DNA from 2 places in the Bradyrhizobium sp. USDA 4503 genome. Region 2 is predicted to be linked to the other one. Evidence: predicted binding sites of a transcription regulator. Region 2 holds the regulator's gene; the other holds the start of a gene.
The links. Region 2 encodes LexA, which represses DNA repair genes until DNA is damaged. Its sites were predicted from a motif close to TGTTCNNNNTGTGTTCNG; they were not measured.
Positions count from the first base shown of each region.

Region 1: the regulator LexA is predicted to act here: its motif matches at 1,515-1,532, upstream of uvrA (excinuclease ABC subunit UvrA).

Region 1 covers NZ_JBSRXS010000001.1:1,294,696-1,299,547, reverse strand. The annotation lists gene ACVMIH_RS06235 (outer membrane protein) at 1-332, shown strand, start outside; gene ACVMIH_RS06230 (outer membrane protein) at 590-1,249, shown strand; gene uvrA (excinuclease ABC subunit UvrA) at 1,619-4,606, shown strand; gene ACVMIH_RS06220 (barstar family protein) at 4,616-4,852, shown strand, end outside.
Region 2 covers NZ_JBSRXS010000001.1:1,602,466-1,607,317, reverse strand. The annotation lists gene ACVMIH_RS07720 (ComEC/Rec2 family competence protein) at 1-1,548, shown strand, start outside; gene ACVMIH_RS07715 (hypothetical protein) at 1,555-1,782, opposite strand; gene ACVMIH_RS07710 (hypothetical protein) at 1,928-2,356, opposite strand; gene lexA (transcriptional repressor LexA) at 2,613-3,317, opposite strand; gene ACVMIH_RS07700 (molybdopterin molybdotransferase MoeA) at 3,561-4,772, opposite strand; gene ACVMIH_RS07695 (HAD family hydrolase) at 4,792-4,852, opposite strand, start outside.

The DNA of each region.
Region 1 (4,852 bases), 310 kb from region 2:
ACGCCGTCAACAACGTGCTGCTCTACGCCAAGGGCGGCGCGGCGCTGACCGACAACCGCTTCAACACCTACTTCACCCCAACCGGCGTGCTGGTCGGCAGCGCCAGCGACACCCGCTGGGGCGGCACCGTCGGCGCCGGCATCGAAGTCGGCTTCGCGCCGAACTGGACCGCGGGCATCGAATACGACCACCTGTTCATGCAGGACAAGACCTATAACCTGATCGCCCCCAACGGCACGCTGAACAGCACCATCCGCGATCGGCAGGACGTCGACCTCGTTACCGTCCGCGTGAACTACAAGTGGGGTGGTCCGGTCGTCGCGCGCTATTGATCGCGCCAGGCCGATTGATCCAGACGAAAGGCCGGCCTTGCGCCGGCCTTTTGTTTGCGCGCCTGTTTGTGCGCCGGCTTTTTCGTTGCGTGTGCACGCGCACCTCACCGGGGCCGTTTTCGGTGCGTTGTGGTTTCGCGGATACACACGTTCCGGCATTTCTCTGTAGAAGCACCAGCACGTCACGCGACACTGCTGTGACGCTCTCTTCAAGATATCTGAAGGGACAACAAGAAAATGGGACTGGGACTTTGAAAATGAGGACTGTTTTGCTGGCCTCGGCCGGCATGTTTGCACTGAGCGCTTTTGCACCGGCAATGGCCGCCGACATGGCGGCACGCGCGCCTTACGTGAAGGCTCCGCCGCCGGCCGCGATCTACAACTGGACCGGCTTCTACGTCGGAGGCTTCGGCGGCTACGCCAGCGAGAACTCCGGCACCCCGAGCATGGAAGGCGGCTTCGGCGGCGGCACCATCGGCTACAACTGGCAAGCCGGCAACATCGTGTACGGCCTCGAGGTCGACGCCGCAGGCGCTGACATCGACGCATCGGTCTCCGCGCTCGGCGTCACCGCCCGCAGCAAGATCGACTCGCTCGGCACCGTGCGCGGCCGCCTCGGCTTCGCCGTCGACAAGGTGCTGTTCTATGGCACCGGCGGTTACGCCTGGGCCAACAACGAGGTCAGCGTCACCGCGCTCGGCGTGACCGCCTCGCAGAGCAACTTTCACTCCGGCTGGACCGTCGGCGCCGGCGTCGAGGCGTTCATCGCGCCGCAGTGGTCGATCAAGGGCGAATACCTGTATCGCAGCCTCGACAGCGAGAACTATTTCGGCGTGCCGTCCGGTACGCTCGAGCTGCACAGCGCCCAGTTCGGCGTCAACTATCACTTCGGCGGCCCGATCGTCGCCAAGTACTAAGCCTGAGCGAATTGCCTGACCGCCATCGGCGGTCAGATCGCACTGAAAGGCCGGCCTAGCGCCGGCCTTTTTGCGTAAGCGCGTTTTCGAGCGAAGTGAATTGAGGTTCGCGTCAAGAAAACGCGTCACAGCAGGAATCCAGAGCTCCCGTTCCGATCCCATCGAATGGGGGAAAAGGCTCTAGCGGAACCGGCGCTGCTGACGGCTGCTGCCATCAGGCAAACTATCCGTTGATGGACGCGACTCAGCACTGGAAATTGTCCACCGTTCTTCCTACGTTCCAGTCTTCACACCCCATCGGCGCAAGGTCCCGGCATCACCGGCGATGCGCGCCCAAAAGGCGCCAAGCATGCGCCCGGAACTGTCGCTATGGATGAAGTGCTCAAGGCGAAGCGCCAACAGAACGCCGGCTCCTCATCGCGCGCCATCACGATCCGTGGCGCGCGCGAACACAATCTGAAGAACATCGACGTCGAGATTCCGCGCGACAAGCTCGTGGTGTTCACCGGCCTGTCCGGCTCCGGCAAGTCGTCGCTCGCGTTCGACACCATCTATGCCGAGGGCCAGCGCCGCTACGTCGAGTCGCTGTCGGCCTATGCGCGGCAATTTTTGGAGATGATGCAGAAGCCGGATGTCGACCAGATCGACGGCCTGTCGCCGGCGATCTCGATCGAGCAGAAGACCACGTCGAAGAACCCGCGCTCCACCGTCGGCACCGTCACCGAGATCTACGACTACATGCGCCTGTTGTGGGCCCGCGTCGGCGTGCCCTATTCGCCGGCCACCGGCCTGCCGATCGAGAGCCAGATCGTCTCGCAGATGGTCGACCGCGTGCTGGCGCTGCCGGAAGGCACCCGCCTCTATCTCCTGGCGCCGGTCGTGCGCGGCCGCAAGGGCGAGTACAAGAAGGAGCTCGCCGAGTACCTCAAGAAGGGCTTTCAGCGCGTCAAGATCGACGGCACCTTCTACGAACTGTCCGAAGCGCCCGCGCTCGACAAGAAATTCCCGCACGACATCGACGTCGTGGTCGACCGCATCGTGGTGCGCCCGGACCTCGCCCAGCGCCTCGCGGAAAGCTTCGAGACCGCGCTGAAGCTCGCCGAGGGCCTCGCCGTGATCGAATACGCCGATGCGCCGGCGGCGGCCGCGCAGGACGACAAGAAAGAGGACAAGAAGAAGACCGCGAAGATCCACGACAAGAGCGGGCCCGAGCGCATCCTGTTCTCGGAAAAATTCGCCTGTCCGGTCTCCGGCTTCACGATCCCCGAGATCGAGCCGCGCCTGTTCTCGTTCAACAACCCCTATGGCGCCTGTCCGGCCTGCGGCGGCCTCGGCGTCGAGCAGCATATCGACGAGGACCTGGTCATCCCCGACAAGGAGCTGACCTTGCGCAAGGGCGCGATCGCGCCTTGGGCGAAATCGTCTTCGCCCTACTACATCCAGACCCTGACCGCGCTCGGCAAGCACTACAAGTTCACGCTCGACACCAAGTGGAAGGACCTCACCAAGAAGGTCCAGAACGCGCTGCTGCACGGCTCCGGCGACGACGAGATCAAGTTCTCCTATGAGGACGGCGTCCGCTCCTACGACACCAAGAAGCCGTTCGAGGGCGTCGTCACCAACATCGACCGCCGCTACCGCGAGACCGAGAGCGAGTGGGCGCGCGAGGAGCTCGGCAAGTATTTCTCCGACGTGCCCTGCGAGGGCTGCCGCGGCTACCGGCTGAAGCCGGAGGCGCTGTGCGTCAAGATCGGCGGCAAGCACATCGGCGAGATCTCCGAGCTCTCGGTCAAGCGCGCCGGCGAATGGTTCGAGACGGTGCCGGAGGCGCTCAACGCGCAGCAGAACGAGATCGCCGCACGCATCCTGAAGGAGATCCGTGAGCGCCTGACCTTCCTGCTCGACGTCGGCCTGAATTACCTGACGCTGTCACGCTCCTCCGGCACGCTGTCGGGTGGCGAGAGCCAGCGCATCCGCCTCGCCTCGCAGATCGGCTCGGGACTGACCGGCGTGCTCTACGTGCTGGACGAGCCGTCGATCGGCCTGCACCAGCGCGACAATGCCCGCCTGCTCGACACGCTGAAGCGGCTGCGCGACCTCGGCAACACCGTGGTCGTGGTCGAGCATGACGAGGACGCCATCCGCCTCGCCGATTACGTGCTCGACATCGGGCCCGGCGCCGGCATGCATGGCGGCCACATCGTCGCCGAGGGCACGCCCGACCAGATCATGCGCAACCCGAAATCGCTGACCGGCAAGTATCTCACCGGCGAGCTGTCGGTGCCCGTGCCCGACCGGCGGCCGCCGAACCATCGGCGCACCATCAAGGTCGTCAATGCCCGCGGCAATAACCTCAAGAACGTCTCGGCCGAGATCCCGCTCGGCCTGTTCACCTGCGTGACCGGCGTCTCGGGCGGCGGCAAGTCGACGCTGCTGATCGATACGCTCTACAAGTCGATCGCGCGCAAGCTGAACAACGCCAGCGAGGGCGCCGCGCCACACGACCGCATCGAGGGCCTCGAGCACATCGACAAGATCATCGACATCGACCAGTCGCCGATCGGCCGCACGCCACGTTCGAATCCGGCGACCTATACCGGCGCCTTCACGCCGATCCGCGAATGGTTCGCCGGCCTGCCGGAAGCGAAGGCGCGCGGCTACGAGCCCGGGCGCTTCTCCTTCAACGTCAAGGGCGGCCGCTGCGAGGCCTGCCAGGGCGACGGCGTCATCAAGATCGAGATGCACTTCCTGCCCGACGTCTACGTCACCTGCGACACCTGCAAGGGCAAACGCTACAACCGCGAGACGCTGGAGGTGCTGTTCAAGGGCAAGAGCATCGCCGACGTGCTCGACATGACCGTCGAGGAAGCCGCCGAGTTCTTCAAGGCGGTGCCGCGCGTGCGCGAGACCTTCCAGACCCTGCACCGCGTCGGCCTCGACTACATCCATGTCGGCCAGCAGGCGACGACGCTGTCGGGCGGCGAAGCCCAGCGCGTCAAGCTGGCGAAAGAGCTATCAAAGCGCGCCACCGGCCGCACGCTCTACATCCTGGACGAGCCGACCACCGGCCTGCACTTCCACGACGTCGCAAAATTGCTCGAGGTGCTGCACGAGCTGGTCGCCCAGGGCAACACGGTGGTGGTGATCGAGCACAATCTCGAAGTCATCAAGACCGCCGACTGGGTCATCGACCTCGGCCCCGAAGGCGGCGACGGCGGTGGCGAAATCGTCGCCTGGGGCCCGCCCGAAGACATCGTCAAGGCCCCGCGCAGCTACACCGGCAAGTTTCTGGCGCCGGTGCTGAAGAAGGCGAACAGCAAGCCGAGGAAGAGCTCGGCGAGCGAGGCGGCGGAGTAGCGTTGGCAGATGAGCGAGCTGCAAACATTGTTCGCTTTCGGAAAAGACAGCGTACCCCATACCACAGCGGCGCGCGCCGATATCCCCGGAAACGTTGCGGACAAGGCAGCGCTCTTGGCGACGCTCGCCAGGCAACTGGGATTTCCCAATTACTTCGGAAACAATTGGGATGCGTTCGAGGAATGTATTCGCGATCTCTCGTGGTTACCGCACGGTCCCGTGCTTGTGGTGCACGCCGACGTGCCC
Region 2 (4,852 bases):
GCCGCCTTCATGCAGGGCCTGCGCGACGCCATCGACGCGCGGATTCGCACCACGCTCGACGGCGACCAGCGCGCGATCGCGACCGCCTTGCTCACCGGCCGGCGCGATGCGATCTCGACGCCGGTCAACGATGCGATGTTCATCTCGGGGCTCGGCCATGTGCTGTCGATCTCCGGCTACCACATGGCCGTGGTCGCCGGCGTCGTGTTCTTCGCGGTGCGCGCGCTGCTCGCGCTGTTTCCGGCGCTGACGGCGGGGCATCCGATCAAGAAATGGGCGGCGGCGGCCGCGCTGGTCGCCGCGGCGTTCTATCTGTTGCTGTCGGGCGCCGAGGTCGCGACGCAGCGGTCGTTCTTCATGACCGCCGTGGTGCTGCTCGCCGTGATCGTCGACCGCCGCGCGATCACCTTCCGGACCCTGGCGGTGGCGGCGCTGATCGTGCTCGCGATCGCGCCGGAGGCGCTGGTGCATCCCAGTTTCCAGATGTCGTTTGCGGCAACGCTCGGGCTGGTGGCGCTGGTGCAGATCGGGCTGCCGAACCTGCTGGCGTCGCCCGACCATTCGGCAACTGCGCGGGTTGCGCTGTGGGGCGGCCGCGAGCTCACGATGCTGATGCTGGCCTCGCTGGTGGCGGGGCTGGCGACGACGCCCTATGCCGCGTTCCATTTCCACCGCGTGACGCCCTACGGGCTGCTCGCCAACCTTGCGGCGATGCCTGTCGTGTCGGCGGTCGTGATGCCGGCCGGCCTGCTGGGGCTCGTCGCCATGCCGTTCGGCTTCGACGGCGTGTTCTGGGCGATCATGGGTCTTGGCATCGACTGGATGATCCTGGTGACGCAATGGGTCGCCGCACTCCCGGGCGCGGTCGGCCGCATGGCGGCGTTCGGCATCGGGCCGCTGATCGCAGCGAGCGCCGGCATCATCCTGCTCGGGCTGCTGCGCACGCCGCTGCGCTGGTCAGGCGCGGCGCTGTTGCTGGTGGCCTCGGTCTGGGCGCTCAAAGTGCCGCAGCCGGACGTGCTGATCTCCGGCGACGGCCGCAACGTCGCGGTGCGTGGCGGTGACGGGTGGCTGCATCTGATGCACAGCGCCAAGGATGCATTTTTGGTCAAGGAGTGGCTGGCGGCGGACGCCGACGCGCGCACCGCCACCGATGCGTCGCTCGGCGAGGGCGTCTCGTGCGATGCCGGCGGCTGCGTGACCCAGGGACCCGGCGGCGTCTTCGTCGCGCTGGCGACCCGGCCGGAGGCGCTGGCGGACGACTGCGAGCGCGCAGCCCTGATCGTGACGGCGCGGCCGGCGCCGCAGGGCTGCGCGGCATCGGTGATCGATGCCGAGCGGCTGCGCCGCCACGGCGCGCTGGTGCTGCGAAGGATCAGGGACGGCTACGCCGTCGATGCGGTCAAGCCCGGCGGGATCGACCGGCCGTGGTCGCCGGCGGTTCCCGGCGACGGCGAGAGCGAAACGACGCTGCGCGCGCCCGCCGCCGCGCCGCGGCCTGCGGTGGATGCGACGCCGGCCGAGACCGATCTGCAGGGCGATGATTAGCGAGGATTAGCCGTGGTCCGGCGAGGGGCTGCTCGGCAACTCGAACAGGCCGAGATGGTATTCGTCGGAGTCGGGGCCGGCGTCGGGCTTCTTGACGAGGGTGAAGGAAGCCTCGGGAAATTGCTCCCAGACTTTCAGGTCGTCGGCCGTTACCGTCAGCCAACCGAACCGGAACATGTAGCGGCCCGGTTCCGTGACGCGTCCAGCCTTTTGCCATGTGACCTTATCGACCACCGCGCACGTCCTCCGTGCCCGATGATGCGCCAAGGTGCCGGCCGACGCAAATCTCCTTCTGCGCCCCGGAAGCGGGAGTCCGGGGTCGCCCGAAATTGCTTAGGTCATCCGCCGCCGAACAGCTCATTCCGCGGCGACGATGCGCTCAACCCAAAAACAGGGTTGCGAATGCGGAGGGCCGCCGCTCCACAACCTTCGGCTTCTGCTCGACCGGCGGATGCAGCGCCGGCAATTGCAGCACGCTGACGCGCTGTCCCTCGACCAGCTGGGTCACCAGCACATGGCTGCCGTCGGGGAATTCGACCGCGTCATGATGCCGATCAGGCACGTCGGGCTCGACTTCGTTGAACACGCCGACGCGATAGTTCAGCGTCTTGGTCCAGATCCAGCGGCTGTCGTAGCGAACGTTCTCGGCGAAAGCGAGCTCGGTGCCCGGCAGCATGCAGACCGCGACAGTGGGATCGTTCTCCGAAGCAAAGCCGCGGGTCGACGTGCCGCGGAACGTCGTCGTGATCAGCGTCTCTCCGACAATGGCGGGGCGCGATGCCACGGCGTGCAGACTATAGTCACACATCGGATGGCTCCTCATTTCGAGGTAGCGACCCGTGCCTCTCCTTGAGGCATTAGGGCCTCTACCAGAGTGGACGATAGCGAACGAGCGTCTGCTCGTTTCTGGGCGATTGTACGACTGGTCCGAGATCGCTCCGATCACAAACACGCGACGCTGCGCGAGAGGTATCGGAGCGCATCGGGCAGGCCGTACGCTACGCTATCATGCAAGGAACGATCCGACGTGTTGCTCGTTCCCGGCCGCCGCAAGTATTTGCAGTTCAGTATTTGCGATAAAGGCCGATCAGCTTGCCCTGGATGCGGACCCGGTTCGGCGGCAGGATGCGCACTTCATAGGCGGTGTTGGCCGGCTCGAGCGCGATCGATGCGCCGCGGCGGCGGAAGCGCTTCAGGGTGGCTTCCTCCTCGTCGATCAGCGCCACCACGATGTCGCCGGTATTGGCGACGTCGTTGCGCTGGATCAGCGCCATGTCGCCGTCGAGGATGCCGGCATCGACCATCGAGTCGCCGCGCACCTCGAGCGCATAGTGCTCGCCGGCACCGAGCATGTCGGGCGGCACGCTAATGGTGTGGCTGCGGGTCTGCAGCGCCTCGATCGGCGTACCGGCGGCGATCCGGCCCATCACGGGGACCGCGACCGGACGGTTGCCGTCGTCCTCGGCAATCGGCGGCGTGCTGGCGCGCCGGCCGAGGGTGCCTTCGATGACGCTGGGCGTGAAGCCGCGGCGACCGTTGCCGCCGCCGGCCGAGAGTTCGGGCAGCTTGATGACCTCGATGGCGCGGGCGCGGTTCGGCAGGCGGCGGATGAAGCCGCGCTCCTCCAGCGCAGTGATCAGGCGGTGGATACCGGACTTCGAGCGCAGGTCGAGCGCATCCTTCATCTCGTCGAAGGAGGGCGGTACGCCGGCCTCTTTCAGACGTTCATTGATGAAACGCAGTAGTTCGTACTGTTTGCGCGTGAGCATCTCGAGTATTCCCCCGGTTGATAGCGTCGTTCGATTCCGAGACTCTTCTGGTGGGGCCTGCAGGCCGGGCCTGACCTCAGGAGCATGTGCTCAATGCACCTGCTTCCATGCAGCTTCCCGAATGTAGACACCAGTACTCGAAACAAATCATGAACGGACACTATATGTTCGATATGTGTTCCGCAACCACTTAATTTCCGGTGAACGTGTCGGGCAACGCACAATCGGCGGGGCGCGAAAACCCTATTCGGGCAGTGTCAGGATCTCGCATTCGCTGCCTTCGACGGCCGCCGCCGCGAACGGCGGGCGCACGAGAAGTGCCCGTGCCGCAGCGAGATTCCCGAGCAGCGACGAGTCCTGCTGCGTCACCGGCGTTGCGATCAGCGTGCCGTCCTCGCGCGCTTCGAGCCGTGCACGCAGATAGTCCTCGCGCTGGTCGTTGGCGGCGAGGTCGCGGCCGAGCAGGGCGCTCGCGCGGCGATGATGAATCACTTTCCGGCCGCTCAGCGCCCGAATCAACGGCACCAGGAACAGGAAGGCGCAGACATAGGACGACACCGGATTGCCCGGCAGGCCGATCACCCGCATCGCGCCGAGCCGGCCATGCATCATCGGCTTGCCGGGCCGCATCGCAATCCGCCAGAACGCCATCTCGACCCCCTCGGCTTCCAGCGACCGCTTGACGAGATCGTGGTCGCCGACCGAGGCGCCGCCTGTCGTGATGAGGACATCGGCGCCGGCCTCGCGTGCCCGGCGGATACCGGCCGTGGTCGCCTCCACCGTGTCGGCGGCAACGCCGAGGTCGACGGTCTCGGCGCCCTCGGCGCGCGCCAGCGCCCGCAGCGCGTAGCCGTTGGAATAGACGATCTGGCCGGGGCCGGGCTGCGAGCCCGGCATCACCAGCTCGTCGCCGGTCGCCAGCACCGCGACCTTCGGGCGGCGGCGCACCGCAAGTTCCGGATAGTTCATGGCGGCCGCCAGCGACAGCGCGCGGTCGGACAGGCGGCTGCCGCCGGCGAGCAGCACCTCGCCCTCACGGAAGTCGACCCCAGCCGGGCGGATGTGCCGCCCGACGCTGGCGGCCTCCGAGATCGTGATGTGGTCGCCGTCGACGGCGGTGTCTTCCTGGATGATCACAGCGTCGGCGCCATTGGGGATCACGCCGCCGGTGAAGATCCGCACCGCCTCGCCGGCGCCGACCGTCCGCTCGAACGGCCGTCCGGCGGCGACTTCGCCGATCACCTTGAGCCGGGCCTTTAGATCGGCCGCATCGGCGGCGCGCACTGCATAGCCGTCCATCGCCGACATCGGCTGCGGCGGCTGGGTGCGGAGCGCCGCGAGGTCGTGCGCAAGCGTGCGGTGGTAGGCGGCATCGAGCGCGACCATCTCCTCCGGCAGCGGTTCGGCGCCGGCGAGGACGGCGGACAGGGCATCGGCAACCGGCATCAGGGCCACGCTCAGAGCTCCTCAATTCCTAAGTTTCAATACCAAGTGCGGTCAAAGCCCTTGCCACGTCATCCGTCGATGTCACGTGG